Regions from separate parts of the Mediterraneibacter torques genome, predicted to be linked through region 1. Evidence: a T-box and tRNA genes for the amino acid it is inferred to sense, from the RefSeq annotation. Region 1 holds a T-box; the other regions hold tRNA genes.
The links. A T-box is a leader RNA that pairs with one kind of tRNA and senses whether it is charged. The one in region 1 lies ahead of leuS (leucine--tRNA ligase), so its partner is inferred to be a tRNA-Leu.

Region 1 (5,216 bases):
TGTCAGTTTATCGGCTACCGCTTCTTTTCCGGCGGCGATTGCCTCATCTTTTGATGCATCGGCAGAAATACTGATAACAGCTCTTGTCTTTCCGTTAATCTGTACCGGCACTTCAATCTCGTCATCTTTCATTGTACTTTCGTCATATGACGGCCATCCTGCTTTAAAAATTGTTTCTCCATGGCCAAGCTGCTCCCACATTTCTTCGGCAAAATGCGGTGCAAACGGAGAAAGAAGAACCGCGATTGTTTCTAATGTTTCTTTATCAATTCCGCCTTCCTTTTTCGCCATTTCAATAAACTTGTTGTTATACTCCATAAATCCCGAAATTACAGTATTCAAACTGAAACTTTCCAGACGATTTGTAATATCATAAACCATTTTATGGCGAAGTTTTATCATCTCTTTTGTCGGCTGAACGTCTGCTTCTTTACTGTCCATAAGCAGATTCCAAAGACGTTTCAGGAAACGGTTTACTCCGTCGATTCCTCTGTCGTCCCATTCCGCATCCAACTCCGGCGGTCCTACAAAAAGCTCGTACATTCTTAACGAGTCGCATCCATAATCATTCACAAGAGCATCCGGCGAAACGACATTTCCTTTTGATTTACTCATCTTAATTCCGTTCTTTCCGGTGATCATTCCCTGATTGAACAATTTGTGGAACGGTTCGTCAAAATCTACTACTCCGATATCATACAAAAATTTTGTATAAAACCGAGAATACAGAAGGTGAAGCACGGCATGTTCTACGCCTCCGATATACATATCTACCGGCAGCATCTCGTCTGCTTTTTCTCTGGACACTAATTCTTTATCGTTTTTACTGTCTACATAACGCAAGAAATACCATGAAGATCCTGCCCATTGAGGCATCGTATTTGTCTCACGCTTTGCAGGTTTTCCACATACCGGACATGTACAATTTACCCATTCTTCAATTCCTGCAAGCGGTGATTCTCCTGTTCCTGTCGGTTCATAAGATTCTACGTCAGGAAGCGTAAGCGGCAGTTCTTCTTCCGGTACCGGAACATTACCGCAGTCAGGACAGTGAATGATCGGAATCGGTTCTCCCCAGTAACGCTGACGTGAAAATACCCAGTCACGCAGTTTAAAGTTGACTGTTGCTTTTCCGAATCCGCGCTCTTCTATAATGTGCGGAGCTTCTTTTTTAAGCACTGACGATTCCATTCCATTCCACTCGCCCGAGTTGATCATCGTTCCCGAAGCTTCTGTATAAGCTTCTGTCATATTTTCGATTTCTTTTCCGTCTTTTGCAATTACCTGAATAATAGGAATATTGAATTTTTTTGCAAACTCAAAGTCACGATCATCATGAGCAGGAACACACATAATCGCTCCTGTACCGTAATCAGCCAATACATAATCAGACAGCCAGATCGGTGTCTTCACTCCGCTAAGCGGATTGATTGCATAGCTTCCCGTAAATACGCCTGTCTTCTCTTTGTCCTGAAGACGATCTACGTTTGATTTCATTGACGCATCGTAAATATATTTTTCCACTGCTTCTCTTGTCTCATCTGTCGCAAGAGATGCCGCCATCTCATGTTCAGGAGCAAGCACCATAAATGTCGCGCCGTAAAGCGTATCAGGTCTTGTCGTATAAACAGTGATCTTCTCATCTCTTCCGTCAACAGGGAACTCCACTTCTGCTCCGTAGGATTTTCCGATCCAGTCAGCCTGCATCTTCTTTACTTTTTCCGGCCAGTCCAGCTTATCGAGATCATTTAACAGCCGATCTGCATATGCTGTGATCTTCAACATCCACTGACGAAGATTTTTCTTCGTGACTTCCGCTCCGCAGCGCTCGCATTTGCCATTTACAACTTCTTCATTTGCCAAACCGGTCTTACAGGACGGACACCAGTTGATCGGAAATTCTTTTTCATATGCAAGTCCTTCTTTAAACATCTTCACAAAAATCCACTGCGTCCATTTATAAAAATTCGGATCTGTCGTGTTAACTTCCATATCCCAATCATAGAGCGCTGCGATCTCATTGATCTGACGTTTAATATTCGCCACATTTTCCGCCGTTGATTTCGCCGGATGTACTCCCATCTTGATCGCATAGTTTTCAGCAGGCAGACCGAATGCATCCCATCCCATCGGATGTACAATATAATATCCCTGCTGAAGTTTATAACGGCTCCATACGTCAGAAATTACATACCCTCTCCAATGTCCGACATGAAGACCGTTTCCTGACGGATACGGAAACATGTCAAGACAGTAATACTTCTGTTTTTTATTTCCGTTATCATCCACTCTTGGATTTACCGAATTTTCCGCCCATTTTTCACGCCACTTTTTTTCAATCGCTTTGTGATTATACATTATCTTTGTACCCATATGTTTCTCTCCTTCATTCATCGTTATATTACGCATAAAAGAAAGCCTCCCGTTCCTGAAAACTCAAGAGACGAAAAGGCTTATTTCCGTGGTACCACTCTTGTTCATCCGACCGGACCGGGAAAACTTTTTTGTTCCTGTATCCTCATCCGACCAAATGCACTCATTCATTCTATAACGGGAATTCCCGCTTTCGTCTACTTGAAGTTCAACGAAAGAACTCCGAGGTGAGTTCACAGTTTACGTTTCTGCCTCGCACCGACCGGCAGTTCTCTGAATACGATACACTCCTACTATTCCTCTTCCATGTTTTTGCAATATCCTTATTCATTATAAATATGTCATTAAAATAAGTCAAGGTATTTTCACCGGAACTATGCCGATTCCGCTATCACTTTCGATTTTTCAAAGTTACGTCAACTCTGCGATTCTGGATACGCCGACATAAATTTCGGATATTTTATACCATGTACTGTAGTCGACTTTCCCCGTTTGCGGCAGTTGAAACACTTCCTGAAATTTTCTGACCGATTCCGCCGTTTTTGAACCGTAAATACCGTCTGCCGTAATTTTAGGTATCGCAGGATACGCTCCCGCAATTACATTCAACTGCTCCTGTATCTGCCTCACCTTTTCTCCGCTTGACCCGATCTCCAATACATATCCCGGCCACGAAGATGGAATACCTGATATTTCCGGCGCAATATTAATATACATGTCATCTCCGTAAAAATAACGAAGAATCTCGATCGGTGTCAAACCTTTATCTCCAAGTTCCTTCGACCCCCATTGTGTCATCCAATTCGGACAGCTCACCATTTTCCCGTCACAATACTGTGTCAATATCGGCTGCCGCACGTTCGGTCTTGAAAGATAATTTGCAAACAATTCATCTACGATCACGGAAATGCTTTCATATACATTTCTTTCCGGTATCCACTTATGATCGAATGCTGTAGATGAAGTGATCGTAAAATCATACCCTTTGTTTCTATACCATTCGGTATAAACGCGATTGAGCGTAAAAGACATAATCGCAAGAACGTTTGCCCGAATCGTATTTGCGGGCCAGGTGGCATAAATTTCGCTGGACGCCACATTTTTGATATAATCTTTATACTTCACATAATAGTTTTTTGCAGTCGAATCTCTCGGAGAACCGTCATGAACAACAATGTATTCAGGAACAACAACACGGCTTAAAACGATCTCTCCGCTTTCATTTACAGGCTTGATCTCATCTTCCGCTATTTTAGGAGGATATTCTGCATATAAAGTATGAGCAGGGATGACGAAAATTTCTTCCTCTTCCCTGCCCGTATCTGTCGGTCTCATCCTGATATTTTGAATTGCTTTTGTATTTGCCAGAATTTCTGTTCCCGCAATGCTCACAGGCTCAAACCCCGGAGCGCTTACATTCAATGTATATTCCGAATAAGGCTGCCGTTCGTTTTCAGGGTCCAGACTCCACTCTTCCGGCGGCGCATCCAGCTCAATCATATCCGTCTGCCCCGAGGAATCAGTCACCAACTGTTCTAATGTATTTTCCGGAACACCGGTATACGAAATCGAAATGCGAGCTTCCGAAATCGGATATGAATTCACCGATGAAGTTACATTCACCTGTAATGATCCTTTATCTGCCGCCTCCTGCTGCATTTTCACATTCTGCATCCCGACTCCTTGCATTGCAGCTTTATACCTCTTATTGTTTTCTGTTTCCCGCATACGTTCTCCTTCATCAGATTTATTCTCTCTAAATATATATGCGGAAGCTTTCGTTTAGAACAACTTTCGTATTCGGAGTCTCTGCAAGAGCATATGATAATCAAAACAACTTCATGATATCGTTATACATCACAACGGCCATCAGTACCATAAGCAATGCGAATCCCGCAAAATGTACCATTCCTTCTTTTTCCGGCGGAACACGTTTTTTACGGATCGCTTCTATTATAAGAAAAACAAGTCGTCCTCCGTCCAATGCAGGGAGCGGAAGCAGATTTAAAATTCCGAGATTTGTTGTCAGCAGAACACCGAAGTTCATCATACTGAGCATCACAACGCCGAACCCTGCCGGAGCTGCTTCCTGATACATGTCGTCTACGGCATTTACAATTCCTACCGGACCTGAAAGATCTTTAAGTCCTGCCTGACCTGTCACAAGCATGCGCAAACTGTCTACTGTATAATTCATCCAGTACTTTACTTTGTAAATACTGTATTCAACAGATTTGAAAATCCCCGGTTTTACTATATCTCCGCTTGTCACCCCAAGCAGCGGTGCGGCATCGCCTTCCAACTGTCGAGGCTCCAGTTTTGCCGTATATTTCTTGCCGTCACGTTCATACTCTACTTTGAAAGGCGCTTCATCGGCATGTGTCATTGTATACAGACTGACATCATCCCATATATGCACGTTCCGCCCGTTGATCTCTGTGATAACGTCTCCGGCTTGAAGTCCCTCTTCCTGCGCGGAATAGCCGTCCAGCACTCCTGTTATTTCCGGACTTCTGTAACCGGTTATCATAATCAATATAAAACAGAAAACACACGCAAGAATGAGATTGAAGATCGGTCCCGCCGCAACAACTGACATTCTCGCCCACACGGATTTACTGTTGAAACTTCCTTCCGACAGATCGTCGGCATCATCTTCGCCCATCATACACGCGCCGCCGAAAGGAAGCAGTTTCAGAGAAAATTTTGTCTCTCCGATCTGTTTTCCTAATAACGTAGGTCCAAGTCCTAAAGAAAATTCATCTACCCGAATTCCGTTTTTCTTTGCAAGAAGAAAATGTCCCAATTCATGAAAGATGATAATAAAACTAAATAATAAAACT
Region 2 (5,216 bases), 1.3 Mb from region 1:
TCTTCCACTATTTTATTTGTTTTCTCCAACAGAGCACTATTCTCTTTTTGACGTCGGATCTGCTCTTGCATAGCTTGTATCACCGTCATATATATTTTTGTTGTCGCAAACCGCCTGTCAGTCGCTTCTATAATTGTCCACGGCGCATAATCCGTATCCGTACAAAACAGCATTTCTTCTGCCATCAACGCATACTCGTCATATTTAACATTTCTCTCTTTGTCTCCCTGAGTCACTCTCCATTGCGTCTCTTTCTTTTTCTCCAATTTTTTAAAACGTTTCTCCTGCTCATCCTGATCAATATCCAAAAACAGTTTTATAATCAGCGTTCCCCCTTCTGAAAGCTGCTGTTCAAAAGCATTGATCGACGCAAAATCATCTTTCAGTTCTTTCTCCCGCGTCCTTTTTTCAAATCGGTCTACCCACACTTTTCGATACCAGCTTCCATCAAAAACCGCAATTTTTCCCTTTTCCGGAGTCTTGATCCAAAACCTCCACAAAAACGGATGCATCCGTTCTTCTTCCGTCTCATTTTTAATCGTATGCACCTCAAATCCCCGCGGATCCATACTGTGGATCAACTTTCCTATCTGAAGTCCTTTCCCGGATGCTCCGAATCCTTCAAATACGATCATGACCGGAATATCTAAATCTTTACACTCTCTTTGAAGTCTTCCAAGTTCCGCCTCTATCTTCGGAAGACTTTCACTATATTCCTGCTTTGACATTTTTTTATTCAAATCTATCTTTTCTAACATTACTGATCCTCCTTACATTTATTCAGATATTATTGACAATTTCAAATAAATTATCGTAATTATATCATATAATTTCATAAAACAAACAGTTTGGGTAAAATAAAAAAAAGAAAAATCTGATAAGATTTTCCCTTTTATATCTGTTCTGTCCTTACTGATTCCCATCCACCAACATGAGACTGATACTTAAAAACTTTTACCGTCTTATATACTCTTAAACTCATTCTTTAATTTTTTTCTCCTCTGCCTTTTCCATCTGCGCAGCCAAAAAGCTGATCACCTTTTGATTCGTCCTGTTCAACCTGCAGTAACTCAAAAAGAATTCAAAGTGTCTTAATAACATCTGTTCCATTTCCAAACGATATTCCTGTGTCATTCTCACGTCCGATAGCTTTAATATGTAATCCGTTGACACATGAAAATATTTTGATAAATGAATCAATATATCCGATGGCAGAACATTTTCCCCATTTTCTATACGGCTGATCGTCTGCTGTGAAACATTCATCTTTTCGGCCAAATCTCCCTGCCTCAATCCCCGTTCAGTACGCAACTCTTTCACCCTGTTCTCTAGCACTTCTATACATCCCCTTATCGTTTTTCTCCATTGTATCCGATACTTCTTATCGTGCTATCCGAATACCGGATATGCCTTTACTCATATTTAGGATATATCATTTCTCTGATGAAAAAGCATGATAAAATCAATATATATTGTGTGTTTTTCAAAACAGGATCTATCCTCCTTGCAATGAAAAAAGAAGAAAATGCCGTAGGCGAAAATATCCGCCGACTGCGTATGAGAAATCAGTTAAAACAAGCAGATCTTGCGCAAAAACTTAATATCAGCCGCCAATCACTTTCCGCTTATGAGCGTGGAATCACACTGCCCGATATCTACCTGCTCATAGAGATTGCCGATTTTTTCAGAATCTCTCTGGATGAGCTTACCGGAAGAATTACCATCCATTGAAACAATTTGAAGCTTTTTAAGAAATCATTCAAATTGAAGAGCCTAGTCATAAAAACAAAAAGACCACGCAAAAAAACAGAAAACCTTTCTAAGATTTCCTGTTCTCTTTATCTAATGCGGAAGATGGGACTTGAACCCACACAAGCGCAATGCTTACAAGATCCTTAGTCTTGCTCGTCTGCCAGTTCCGACACTTCCGCATTCCATATAGGATTCGTGATCTTTGTTTTGCTGACCACAAGAAATATAATAACATTGGAGGAATAAAAAGTCAATGTTTTTTTACTTTTTATGATGAGATTTTCTATAAGATAAGATACTTTTTAATCCCTTTAAAAAATCTCTTGTTTCCATATCTCTCAGAATATAAAAGTAGAAAATCCTTCATAAAAAAGACTTTCTACTTTTATCTAATGCGGAAGATGGGACTTGAACCCACACAAGCGCAATGCTTACAAGATCCTTAGTCTTGCTCGTCTGCCAGTTCCGACACTTCCGCATTCCATATAGGATTCGTGATCTTTGTTTTGCTGACCACGAATGATATAATATCATTATCAGCAAAAAAAGTCAACACTTTTTTTAATCAGATGTAAAAATCTTGTGAAAAGCCTCCTTAATCACATTGACAATTCAAACTGATTTTTACATCTGCATTTTTCAATTTTCAAACACCGAGCTGAAACTATATTTATAAGTTTTCCGGCACTTTCGGAAGTTTTGCAAGAGCCTCTTTTAACTCTTCATCAGATGGAATATAGTCACTCATCTTTCCGTCATGGAATTTCTCATATGCATACATATCAAAATATCCTGTTCCTGTCAGTCCGAAGAAGATCGTTTTTTCTTCCCCTGTTTCTTTACATTTAAGAGCTTCGTCAATCGCAACTTTAATCGCATGACTGCTTTCAGGAGCCGGCAGAATGCCTTCTACTCTCGCAAACTTCTCTGCCGCTTTAAATACCTCTGTTTGTTCTACCGAACGAGCTTCCATATATCCATCTTCGTAAAGCTGCGATAAAACAGAACTCATACCATGATATCTCAATCCTCCCGCATGACTTGCAGACGGAATAAATCCACTGCCTAATGTATACATTTTAGAAAGCGGGCAAACCATACCTGTATCGCAGTAATCATATGCGTAAACGCCTCTTGTCAAACTAGGACAGGACGCAGGCTCCACCGCAATAAACTGGTAATCGGCTTCTCCTCTTAATTTTTCTCCCATAAACGGGGAGATAAGACCTCCCAAGTTGGATCCTCCGCCTGCACATCCGATAATAATGTCCGGCTTGATCCCATACTTATCCATTGCAATCTTTGACTCAACCCCGATCACTGACTGATGAAGAAGAACTTGATTCAACACACTTCCAAGCACATAGCGGTATCCCGGCGTATGTGTAGCCACTTCCACAGCCTCGGAAATGGCACATCCAAGGCTTCCTGAAGTTCCCGGATGCTCTGCCAAAATTTTTCTTCCCACTTCTGTTGTTTCAGACGGTGAAGGAGTAACACTCGCTCCATAAGTACGCATTACTTCTCTTCGGAATGGTTTCTGTTCATAGGAACATTTCACCATATACACCTTACAGTCCAAATCAAGATAAGAACATGCCATTGACAGAGCAGTTCCCCACTGTCCCGCTCCCGTCTCCGTTGTCACGCCTTTCAAGCCTTGGTCTTTCGCATAATATGCCTGGGCGATCGCCGAATTCAGCTTATGGCTTCCACTTGTATTATTCCCTTCAAATTTATAATAAATTTTTGCAGGTGTCTGTAATTTTTCCTCAAGACAATACGCACGAATCAGCGGCGCCGGACGATACATCTTGTAAAAGTCACGTATTTTTTCCGGAATTTCTATATAACGATTTTCATTATCCAATTCCTGCTTCACTAATTCCTCGCAAAATACAACGCTTAATTCTTCTTCTGTCATCGGCTTAAATGTTTCCGGATTCAGAAGGGGCGCCGGCTTGTTTTTCATATCTGCCCGGACATTATACCATGTCTTCGGCATCTCACTTTCTTCCAAATAAATTTTATAAGGGATCTTCTTCTCACTCATTGTTATTCTCCTTTCAAAATTTTCTTTATATACCTCTGAATTTTTGTGGAACTTTAACTTGCCCGGATATGATTCCTTTACAGACAATTCTCAAAATATCTTTTACATCATAAATTCTTTCTTTAATAATATAAAAAACTCCTGTCCCACACAATGATACTATTGCAGGGACAAGAGTCGTAATTCTAAATTATATATCAAAACTCCTGCGGTGCCACCCGGCTTGATGTGAAAACACATCCACTCACGCATACTAACATATGCCCATTTTTATAACGGAGTTATCTCTCCGGCTCACCTACTTCTATACTTCAAATGTTCAGCTTGCCCTCAGAAGCCCATTCATCCCAAGTCAGTATACCGCATTCCACCATCTACGGCTCTCTGTGAAACTGATTATCGGAATTACTTGCTCTTCCTCATCGGTTTACAGCCACTTTATCACGTTAAAATATAAATGTCAATATTTTTTTACTTTTCTTTTCATCTTTTCAAAAACTTTTCAAAAACTCATCAAAACAAAATATACTTACAAGAAAGACTCCCAATCAGTATAACTGTTCGGGAGTCTTTTTGTTCTTACTTTTATTATGCAAGTTTTTCTTTTGCAAGAGCTGCAAGTGTTGCGAAACCTTCTTTATCATTTACTGCAAGCTCAGCAAGCATCTTTCTGTTAATATCAACGTTTGCCAGTTTTAATCCGTGCATGAATTTGCTGTAAGACAGATCGTTCATTCTTGCCGCTGCATTAATACGTGCAATCCAAAGCTGTCTCATCTGACGTTTGCGCTGCTTTCTTCCTGCATATGCGGATGTAAGTGCTCTCATTACAGACTGTTTTGCAACTCTGTACTGTTTAGAACGAGCTCCTCTATATCCTTTTGCCAATTTCAATGTTCTGTTATGTTTCTTCCTAGCGTTCATTCCGCCTTTGATTCTTGCCATTTCTTAATCCTCCTTAAATAAGACCATTATTCTGTAATCACTGTATCGTCCGACAACATCTCATACGCACGATCAGACTTCTTCTTACAGATATGGTAATACCTTCTTCATGTTCTTTACGTTTGTTGCATCTGTAATTGTCGACTGTCTGAGATTTCTTTTTCTCTTTGTCGATTTTTTTGTTAAGATATGGCTCTTATAAGCTTTATTTCTTTTCAGTTTCCCTGTACCTGTCTTTTTGAAGCGCTTTGCTACTGCTCTGTTTGTTTTGATTTTTGGCATGATAATTTCCTCCTTTATTGTGCTGCCTCTTTGGATCTCATTCCGGGCATATCGGTTCTTAACGTTTCTCAGCTAAAACCATGCTCATAGCTCTTCCTTCCATTTTTGCCGGTTTTTCAACTACCGCAACATCTGCCAGTGTCTCGGCAAAATCATCAAGGATATGCTTACTTTGCTGAACGTG
Region 3 (5,216 bases), 390 kb from region 1:
TATTAAACGCAAAGTCGTACACTTCTCCGTTTTTCCACAACTCTGCCTCGATATCGGAAACAAGAAATTTTTTCGGAAGTTTCTCTTTTTCTTTCTCAGACATCCATTCGATCATTCCTTTCAGTCCGTCTTTTTCTAAAACCACTTCCGTACTTTGTTTCGACGCATATTCTATGTACTCCCTTAACAAATGATAAGCATACTTTCCTGCAAAAAATGTAACTGCTGCCATTATGATCACTATGACAACAAACACAATAAGAAATTTTGCGCCTCGTCCTGTTTTTCTGTTCATTCCCATATTTTCTCCTCTCTATTCTAAGCGCTCCGAATCTGATTTACTCTTTTTGACATTCCATCCTTTCATTCCAAATGGATTTCTCTAATGCATAATGATCGGAGCTGTTTTTTCCATCGCTACTTTGCACAAAGTAACTGTTCCGCCTTCTTCTATCCGGCTTCCTCCCGCTTCCACTACGCAGTCTTTATTTAACACAAGCGTCCATTTCGGATCATCACTGGGAAATACAACTGCAAGCGTTCCATACTGAAGACATTCTTCCGGTTCATAATGCTCTTTACCTTCCGGTGTTTCAATATCGATTCCGCCGTTTTCTCCTGTTCCTACTTCCAACTTATAATTTTCTCCCCGGTCTTCCGGCATCCATGTACCATAAGCCACATTTGCCACATAATAATAAGATACCGCTTCATTTCTGTCTCCGTAAGTCGCCACAAACTGATGCACCTGATCATCTTCCGGCGACTCATATGTAAGAGCACACACATCGTTTTCAAGCCACTGTACTTTCACATCATCTTTCACAGTAAACGGAAATACATCAGACTGCGCTCCGAACAGCAGCCCCCGCTGCCGATAAAAAACCGCTCTTCCGTTTTCATCAATTTTCAGACACATTGTATTTGAAAAATCAGGTGCAAGATCAACGATTTCCCTCTGCTTTAGAAAACAAAATGGACAAACCTCAATTCCTGCAGCTAATAAAATCGCCGTTACTGCAATAACAGATTTTCTTTTCCATATCGGGCGGAGTTTTTCAATGCACATGCCGCCGGCCCCAAAAAGGAAAACTGCCGCCGCGTTTATCACATATGGAGTTACATTCCTTATATAGATCAATCCAAGTTCTCTTCCCTGAGTCAGAGTCCAAATCTGCACTATGATCAACCCCACCGCAGACAAGATTAGCAGACAGCCAAAAACATCTTTCCATGTGATCCGAATCGTTTCCGCCTTTCTTTCGGCTCGCTCCAACACAATTTCCAAAAGCTTCTTATCCTCATCCGATACGGCAGTTTCCGCTCTTTTCTCTTGTTCAATCTGTTCTCCCATTAAAATTTCATCAACTGTCACTCCAAGCGCCTTTCCAAGTTCAGGAAGGATTCCGATATCCGGCATTCCCTGACTTGTCTCCCATTTTGACACAGCCTTATTCGTAACCCCAAGCAGCTCTGCCATTTCCTTCTGAGTCATTCCGCGTTCCTTTCTCTTTCGCGCAATAAATTCTCCTGTCTTATTTCCTCCTTTATTTTTTACTCTTTTCTCCGGTCTGTTTTCTATTACATTTTCCGATGTATTATCCTGTCCGCTTTTTCTCCCATAGTCAACTTCTTTTTCATTTCCTGCTTCACTGTTTTTTCTTTCTTGCATTTTGTTCCTCCTTCCGCATCGTCTCGCAGAAAGTAAAATATTTTACTGACCTAATCATATCAAACTATGAAAATTTTACAATACACGTTCATTTTCCATCGGTCTACGCTGCGTAGACTCCCTAAATCAAACGTAAATCATTCGGTTTTCATAAAATTTTGAGAATCCCCCGGCTGATCATACAAAAACAGACAAGAAAAAACAGAATACAAATACAAATTTAACACTTTACAAACATCTTTTCTTATGATAAAATATCATTTGTCGAGCGGAAGTGGCGGAATGGCAGACGCGCTAGATTCAGGTTCTAGTGGGAGTTTATCCTGTGAGAGTTCAAGTCTCTTCTTCCGCATTGCTGACGAAAGTCGAGAAACCTTATTAAATCTAAGGTTTCTCGTTTTTTTATGCTTAATTATCCCATCCATTTTTCGCAAAAACTTTATTCATCCGCAGCGCCCCCGATCAACTCTTCCATCCGAAATAAGCCGTCTTCTAATTGTTTCTTAGACTTCATAAGCCATTTATCCAATATTACAAGCGCACCTTTTTCCTTTTTAATATCTCATAAATGATGATATACTTATTTACAACAACCGTTAAAACTTTTTATATCAAACAAGGGGGAAAACAGATCATGAAAGGAAAATACTTAAAAAAATGGATGTCTGTCTTTTTATCAACAGCACTGGCAATCAGCAGCATTTCAGGTTGCGGAAATTCAGACAAAGAACCTACAGACTCCACAGACAAATCTGCGAACGAAACAACAGATACAGCAAATAAAGACACCGCATCGGACGAAGCATCAGATGTACAAGATGGCGATACGCCTCTGATCGGATCATGGATCGATCTTAGTTACGGTATACAAGTGAAAATTGAAAAAGACGGAACTTTTGTCGTTTGGAATGATGAACAAACAGCCAAAGGAACGTACACATACGAAAACAACTATTTAGTAATGACATCAAAAGACGTCCAAAACGAAGAAAAAGGATATGTGAAACTTTCAGATGATCATTTTGCGTTATTTACTTCTGACTCTATGATCCTAGATTACACTACTGATTGTTTTGTACGCAGCAGCGCCGCTGACAAATATGATCCTGCAAAAGATTTTAGCAGATATAACCAGGCATGGACTATAGCATCCGGTCCTGACCAATTTGTAATCAACAATGAAACATACGACGCCAACGAACTGTATATTATTTTAACAGAAGGAAACCGATTGAGAATAGGAAAACCTGAAAAAATCGGCGATTCTAACTACGAAGTACTGACAGAAGGTCTGATTGAGTTTTCAGATAACTATAATAAGCTGGAATTTATTTTCAGCGATCCTTTTACAGGACAAGACGGAACTGACTACAGATCCGAATTAAAAGACGGTCAGTGGATCATTTCCCCTGAAGGAGAGATTGCCGACAATCCTCAGCTTGTTTTATCACCTTTGTAAAAATGCTCTAAGGTGATCATTGCAATCATCAGAAGCGCCAAAAGTACGTTCCAAGATTGACAGACGCTCACCACGTAAAAAGGAGCTGTCAGTAAATACTGTTTTTTAGCTGCTAAATCTTAAAATAAGAGAATCTCCTACAGAAATCAACATTTTTGATACTTGATCTTCCATGGGAGATTCTTATTTTTTTGTATATGTTTTCGAGCGCCCCTTCAAGATGATAATTGAACGTTCCTCTCTACTTTATGTCAAATCCTCTTCTAATCGCCTCTATGTATTGTTTTTCACCATCGAACATCTCCGCCGCTAACAAAGAGGCGCCTTCTACCGGCGTATATTTAGGCGCGCATAACCGGACGCCTTCTGTTTTCAACTGTTCTCGTAACGGGCCTAATATAAACTCTCCTGCATGAAACAAACCTCCTGAATAAGATACAAGTGTTCCTTCGCCGAATTTCAACTTCCGGTATACGGAACCAACGATCATTGCCAACTCATCCGCCGCAATCTCATACATTTTCACAGCTTCCAAATCTCCTTTTTGGGCAGCTTCTAACAAATATTTTTGAAGGCCTGCTATTTTCGTTCGATCATTTCGGTACCGCCGATTAAAAATATCAATAATATCAAAATCACATTTTAACTCAAATCTATTCCGAAAAATCTCCAAAAGAGCGCCTTTTTCCGCCCTTCCATCGCTTTCTTTTGAAAAAAGTTCTAAAGATTTCATACCAAGCCAGTAACATGATCCTTCATCCGAAAATCTTTCATCCCATCCGCCGGCACGAGCTTCCTCACCCGCGTCATTTCTTCCATATGCAATCGATCCGGTGCCGGCAACGAGATTAATCCCGGAAGATAATCCGAGGGATCCCGCCCACCCCACCACACTATCGTTCACAATTTTCACAGGGAGTTCTGTTATTTCTTTAATACGGGACAAAAATTCACCATCACCGTCTTTCGACTCTCCCCAGTTAGGAAGAGCGAGACAAATGTACGCTTCCCGGTCATTCAAAATTTCGTGAACCGTTTCTTTTAAAAGCGCAATCGAATTGTCCATTCCTACATGTTTGTAAGATACTGTAGCAATCGTCTTTGCTTCAATAATATCTCCATTTTCATTTATAAGCAAAAAGGCCGTTTTCGTTCCACCGCCATCTATCCCTAAAAAGAACACCCCGTTTCCTCCATTCAACAATGTTTTTCCCAAGCTTCCGGAAGCAAATCAAGATTTGCACGGATAAGATCTTTTAACAATAATTCCGGATATTTGCAATTAGATACAAGCGGATCCAAAAACATCGCCTGCCGTGCAAGCTCATAATTACATGTTGCCGCCGCTTCTACCATTAACAGATATTCTCTCCCAAGGCGATCGCACTGTGCTGCAATCGCATCCGGAAGTTTTCCGATTTTCTGCGGATGAAGCCCAAACTCATCAATATAAGTAGGTAATTCTACAATGATACCCGAAGAGACATTATCGATATAACCATTGTTGATCACATTGACCATTTCATCAGAAATATCTCCTGTTGCAAGCGAACGAATAAAATAAGTCGCTGTTTCTCCTGAGCCTTTCAGGAATTCTTCATATCCCTCTTTTTTTGTCCTTACTTCATCAAACAGAACTCTTGCCTCTTCTCTCCAACCGTCAACAACTTTAAAATCATTGTTTTTCCACTCATAATCCTGTTCCATAAGAACTTCTTCTTTCATGTAATACGGAAAAAACTCTCCCACATGACGATCACCGGGCGCCGGATATAAACCATATATGTCATATAACTGCTTTGAAATAGGTTCTTTTTTATCAAATCCGCTCTCTTTTAATTTGTCATGTAACTTAGGATAAACGTCTTTGCCATCAATCTTCATATCCGTAAACCACGTTAAATGATTAATTCCTGCGGCACGATATGTAAATCTTTCTATCGGAACTTTAAAAACTTCTTCTGCAAGTTGTTTTGCCATATCCGGCGTTCCATGACATAAACCGAAATTCTTAATTTTTGTATATTTCTGAAGCGCAAGGCAGATTGCCCCCTCGGGATTGGCATAATTAATTATCCATGCATC
Region 4 (5,216 bases), 1.4 Mb from region 1:
TTATACAGAGTTAGGACGCTATATGATGGGACCGTATGGCTGTCTTGTGACAAAAGCGATCCACGAGAAAAATACTTATAAAAACTATATCGGTGTGGATGCATGTGCGGTAAATCTTATGCGTCCGGCAATGTATGGAGCGTATCACCATATTACCGTACTTGGAAAAGAGGATGAACCGTGTGATCATAAATATGATGTGACAGGTTCGCTTTGTGAGAATAACGATAAGTTCGCTGTTGACAGGATGCTTCCTCTGATTGAGCGGGGAGATTATCTTGTGATTCATGATACAGGGGCACATGGATTTGCAATGGGTTACAATTATAATGGTAAATTAAAATCAGCCGAACTTCTTCTTAAAGAGAACGGAGAAGTAAAACTTATCAGAAGGGCAGAAACTCCTGCTGATTACTTTTCAACATTTGATTGTTTTGAAATTGGAAAGAAACTTATGAATGTATAATTTTTTAGAATATATTTTATTATTAACGGAAATAGTTTTAAATAAAAGAATTGTTTAGACTTTCTTTTTAAATAGTGGAAAGGGGAAATTATGAAAAAATTACTTATTATGATGTGTGTATTATTTATTATTAATTTAGTAGCTATCATAATTCCTTTATGGAGTTCGGAGAACACAATGATTATTTTATATCGCATGGCTATATTTTGTAACCTTGCAGTATTTGTGCCTTCAATAACTTTAATATATAGAGAGAAAGGGAAAACTCAATAAGAAAATTGTGATATTTTATTTCCGTATGGCATACTCTTTTAAAATGTTTAAAATAATTTGTAAAAGGTTGAGTGAATAAGTAAATTCCATATGTAAAAGTAAATTCCATACAGAAGACTAAATTCGATATTTTAGGGTTTGACGAATTGTGTCAAATCCTTTAAAGTGGAATTTAACCAGATAATAAATGCTTTTCTGCAATAAAAATGTATGCTAATGAGACAACTGGAATCTGCTCTGTAAGACTAAATTCCACTTGTCTGGTATGTGTGATATGGAGCCTTTATCCGCAGATTTGTTTTATTATCTGGTTTTATTTTTTCAATAATGCAGGCGTTAATACGATCTCATCTGCCGGTATTTCAGTGAGAGCAAAAAAATTTAAAAGTTCATGTGGGAGCATGATTTTTGCAAGAGCCATAGGCGACAATCCACCAAGGCTTTGTCTTGGAGTACTGTTGATATGGCTCATCATCAGATTGATCTCTTTTTGCGAGTAATCGTCAAAGGATGTTCCTTTCGGGCATATTTTTCGGATATATTCATGGTTCTTTTCACAATGCGGCTTTTGCCAGGAACACATCGGATCACAATAATAAATACTTGTCCGAATCAGGTTGTCTTCACCACATTCCAATGCATCCGGAATCTGAAATTCACCGCCTCTGTCCGTTAAAATCAGCGAAAAAGCAGAGGCAAAAGAAAAGGTTCCAATCGCATGCTCAATGGAGTCAAATACATTTTTTATATGATCGGATTCTTTGCTGTCAAGAAGATACGCCATCATAAAAGAACATTCGGAAAAGTGGAAAGTGAGTAACACCTTGTGGGAACCTTCACAGCCGAGAACGGTATCCATTTCAGTAACTCTTGTATCCGGGAACTCTTTTAAAAATGCCTGAAAGTCTTTGTAAGTACGACCTTCATAGATTGTTTTATCAACTAATTCAGAAGAGCCGGAAGAACGGAGCTTATATTTTACTTTTTTAGGCAGATCGATATTTTTAACACTCAAAGCTCCGGATTCAATGTAATTGTAAAGCGTTTTTTCTGAGTAAGGGATCTCCGGATGATTCTGTAGGATCATGTAAGGGGACTGCCCCTGCATAATCAGTGGGGAAACCAGTTCATCCAGCCTTATCAAATCTTCAGGAGAAATGTTGATACCAGTTCGCGATTCAATCAGAACGGTTCGATATTCCCTGTGAGCAATCGTGGCTCTATAATAAGCCTTATCCAAACGGCATCCGCTTTTTTTACTGCAAGCATTGCATACAAAGGGAGCTTTATCTAGTTTGGAACAATGATAACTGCGAGGAATGAAATCATCGCAATGGGAATTACAGTGGTTGCAGAGTTTACACATTCTTTTGCATATCGGAGCATAGATTTCACAGATATTCTTTTTTTTGCAGTCTTTTATTAGAGCACATTTATTTTTTGATTCATTGAAGTGGCTATGTTCCTGAATAGTGCGGTGCTTTTTAATTTCTTTGGAGATAGTGGTTGGATCTTTTCCTAACTGTAGCGCAATGCTATGGAGGGAGTTTCCTTGATCCAACCTTTTTTCAATTATAATACGCTGATCCATTGTCATATGCTTTTGATTTCCAGGGATAGATTTACACATAAGTACCTCTTTTCTACTGCGGATAGAAGGTACTAAAATAATATAGGATATAGAAGAAGAGAGTAAGACTAAATTCAGCATGATGGTGGAATTTAGTTTTTCATTTAAGGATAATTTGTAAAACAGTAAAAAAAGCTTGCAATATAAAAAAACAAGTGATATAATAATTCTTGGCTTCAAAAAAGAAGCCATTATGCGGATGTGGCGGAATGGCAGACGCACAAGACTCAAAATCTTGCGTAGGTGACTACGTGTGGGTTCAAGTCCCACCATCCGCATTAAAAAAGGATTCTGTATGACGGTGTTATACAGAATCCTTTTTGTCATATGGGAAATTTTATTTTCGTACGAGGTTACTTGGAATTTGTTTTGTTAAAAGCTTGAAAATCGGACTGAATAGTGATAATACTCATTGTATACTTGTATACAATATTAAAAAGTAATGCTTGCCAATGATGGAATAAAATGTTATGGTAGTTATGTATCAGTGTAGATTAGTATAAATAATTAATAGCAGGGTTAAGGAGGGCCATACACAAGTGATAAAGAAAAAGAAACTACTGATATGCGCACTTTTGATGTCGATGGTAGTAAGTTTTATGCCGGGCATGGAAAGTAATGCTGCAGAGCTATCGGGGGAGGATCAGGTCACAGCGACACTTCAGGATGAAAATAGTCAGCGTCTTGAGGAGACAACGGCTATGGATGAAGATGGAGCAATTTATGAAATTCATGAGGAAAAAGGTATTGTTGCGGAAGGAACGCCATCACAAAATGCAATGTTTTTGGCAAAAACATCCGGGCAGAGTAAAGTAGTCAATTTTAATACAAAAGGCAGCGCTGTAACTTCTTTTACATATGGCGGCGGAAGCGGATATACAAACGGAGCTTATGGTGCAGACGCGGCATATTTAGGTATGACTGATGATGGGAAAGTTCGATTTATGCTGTCAGGAGTGACAGGAACGGTAAATGCTTCAGAAGTTCAGGTTGTGGAGTATGCGGCGGTTTCGGATCATGTAAGTTATTATGCGGTATCCGGTGGAAAACTGATCCATTATATTTCACAAGATTTAAATAAACTTCCGGTTTCTTTTATAAATAACGGAACAGCACCTTCTTATTTAAATGAAGGTGTAAAGTATTACAGCTATGATGGACATTATTTTTATACCGATTATGCAGTGATGCTTTCGGATTATCAAAATAATACAAACGGTCAAAACGCAGTGAATGCAGGGAATGCGTTTTATAACTTTTTCCAGTTTAAAAACATGAGAGAAGCTACAAAATACAGTGGCGAGGAATTGAACGTAATGCTCCAATCGGCAATGAGCGCTGCAGGAGTTGACACAGCTTCTTCAAAATTATCGGGAACAGGACTTTCATTTGTAAAATACCAAAATGTTTATAGTGTTAATGCGCTTCTCTCTATGGGAATAGCAATTAATGAAAGCGGTTGGGGGACAAGTTGGATCTGCCGGAATAAAAATAATATTTTTGGCTTGAATGCGGTGGACAGCGCTCCCGGAATAAGCGCCGATACATATGCGAGCATTGATGATTGTATTCGCAGTTTTATGAAAGAGTGGATGGATGAAGGTTATTTAGACAGCTCGGATTGGAGAAACCATGGAACTTATCTTGGGGATAAGAGCAGCGGAATTAATGTAAGTTATGCATCGGACCCTTACTGGGGAGAAAAGGCGGCTGCCCATGCATGGAATCTGGATTTTATAGGTGGAAATAAAGATTGTCAGATTCAGGAAGAAACGCCAAATGTACCGAACGAACCTGAGACAGACGTACCTGAAACACCGGATGTACCGAGTGAACCTGAAACAAACGTACCGGAAACGCCGGATGTACCGAGTGAACCTGAAATAAATGCACCGGAAACGCCGGATGTACCAAGCGAACCTGAAACGCCGGATGTACCAAGCGAACCTGAAACAAATGCACCGGAAACACCGAATGTACCGGGTGAACCTGAAACAAATGCACCGGAAACGCCGAATGTACCGGGTGAACCTGAAACAGATGTACCGGAAACGCCGGATGTACCTGACGTGCCGAGTCAACCTGAGACAGATGCATCAGAAATACCGGATGCAAACAGAATTGAAACGCCGGGAACGGGAAATGTGCAAAACAGCGGGAATGCAGGAACGGAAACGACACCGGGCGGAACTTCTGTATCAGGAAGTCAGACAGGGACAAAAGAAGAAACAACAGTAGAAACAACAGTAGAAACAACTCCTACGGTAAATCCAGTCAGCGCAACGGTTCCATCTCCTAAAACAGGGGATGAAGGGCAGTTGGCAGTGTGGATTGTTCTTCTTGGAGTATCGCTGACAGCGGGTGTAGTTGTTATCGGAAAGAAAAAGTCCTTATATAGATAAATAGATAAGTATAAAATAATAAAAGCGAAAAGTGAATGAGTGCACTTTTCGCTTTTTGGTTTGCGCGCCATGGGCGCGCTCTAACGGGTGTAAGTCCCGAACACGCCCAGATAGTGGGAAGTGTATAGCTGAACAGCAAGTCCATCGTGAGGTGGAATCTGAAGAAAGTTGTAAGCAAATCTCTGGTCCGACGGACAGAAATCACATATAAGGCTAGGCTGTGAGAGATAAGTTGGCCAAAAGCAACGAAGTCTAATAACTATCACTTTTGTAGCAGCAGAGTAGATGTGGCGGATATATGGAGAGAAAGAGCGTGAACCTTAAGCAGGAGGTCTCACAGAGGTCTCATCAGCCTAGTAACAACGAACTGTGAGAAGTCAGCCGAGCCCATAGCAGTGAAGAAGTTTTTGTAATGGAAACGGAGCAAAGGGGCGAACAATCAATA

Region 2: it encodes a tRNA-Leu, which carries the amino acid that the T-box ahead of leuS (leucine--tRNA ligase) is inferred to sense. The anticodon was not compared.
Region 3: it encodes a tRNA-Leu, which carries the amino acid that the T-box ahead of leuS (leucine--tRNA ligase) is inferred to sense. The anticodon was not compared.
Region 4: it encodes a tRNA-Leu, which carries the amino acid that the T-box ahead of leuS (leucine--tRNA ligase) is inferred to sense. The anticodon was not compared.

The regions. Positions count from the first base shown of each region.
Region 1 is NZ_CP172594.1:2,120,361-2,125,576, forward strand. It holds gene leuS (leucine--tRNA ligase) at 1-2,373, opposite strand, end outside; T-box leader at 2,437-2,689, opposite strand; gene ACH9UM_RS10050 (peptidoglycan-binding protein) at 2,785-4,101, opposite strand; gene rseP (RIP metalloprotease RseP) at 4,202-5,216, opposite strand, start outside.
Region 2 is NZ_CP172594.1:785,034-790,249, reverse strand. It holds gene pap (polyphosphate:AMP phosphotransferase) at 1-758, opposite strand, end outside; gene ACH9UM_RS03570 (helix-turn-helix domain-containing protein) at 979-1,335, opposite strand; gene ACH9UM_RS03565 (helix-turn-helix domain-containing protein) at 1,510-1,731, shown strand; tRNA gene ACH9UM_RS03560 (tRNA-Leu) at 1,847-1,931, opposite strand; tRNA gene ACH9UM_RS03555 (tRNA-Leu) at 2,146-2,230, opposite strand; gene ACH9UM_RS03550 (TrpB-like pyridoxal phosphate-dependent enzyme) at 2,423-3,805, opposite strand; gene rplT (50S ribosomal protein L20) at 4,394-4,750, opposite strand; gene rpmI (50S ribosomal protein L35) at 4,835-5,032, opposite strand; gene infC (translation initiation factor IF-3) at 5,091-5,216, opposite strand, start outside.
Region 3 is NZ_CP172594.1:2,506,208-2,511,423, forward strand. It holds gene ACH9UM_RS11705 (hypothetical protein) at 1-295, opposite strand, end outside; gene ACH9UM_RS11710 (helix-turn-helix domain-containing protein) at 383-1,672, opposite strand; tRNA gene ACH9UM_RS11715 (tRNA-Leu) at 1,941-2,024, shown strand; gene ACH9UM_RS11720 (hypothetical protein) at 2,307-3,131, shown strand; gene ACH9UM_RS11725 (N-acetylglucosamine kinase) at 3,373-4,332, opposite strand; gene ACH9UM_RS11730 (alpha-glucosidase/alpha-galactosidase) at 4,329-5,216, opposite strand, start outside.
Region 4 is NZ_CP172594.1:767,915-773,130, forward strand. It holds gene ACH9UM_RS03465 (diaminopimelate decarboxylase) at 1-466, shown strand, start outside; gene ACH9UM_RS03470 (IS30 family transposase) at 1,053-2,369, opposite strand; tRNA gene ACH9UM_RS03475 (tRNA-Leu) at 2,565-2,647, shown strand; gene ACH9UM_RS03480 (glucosaminidase domain-containing protein) at 2,909-4,771, shown strand.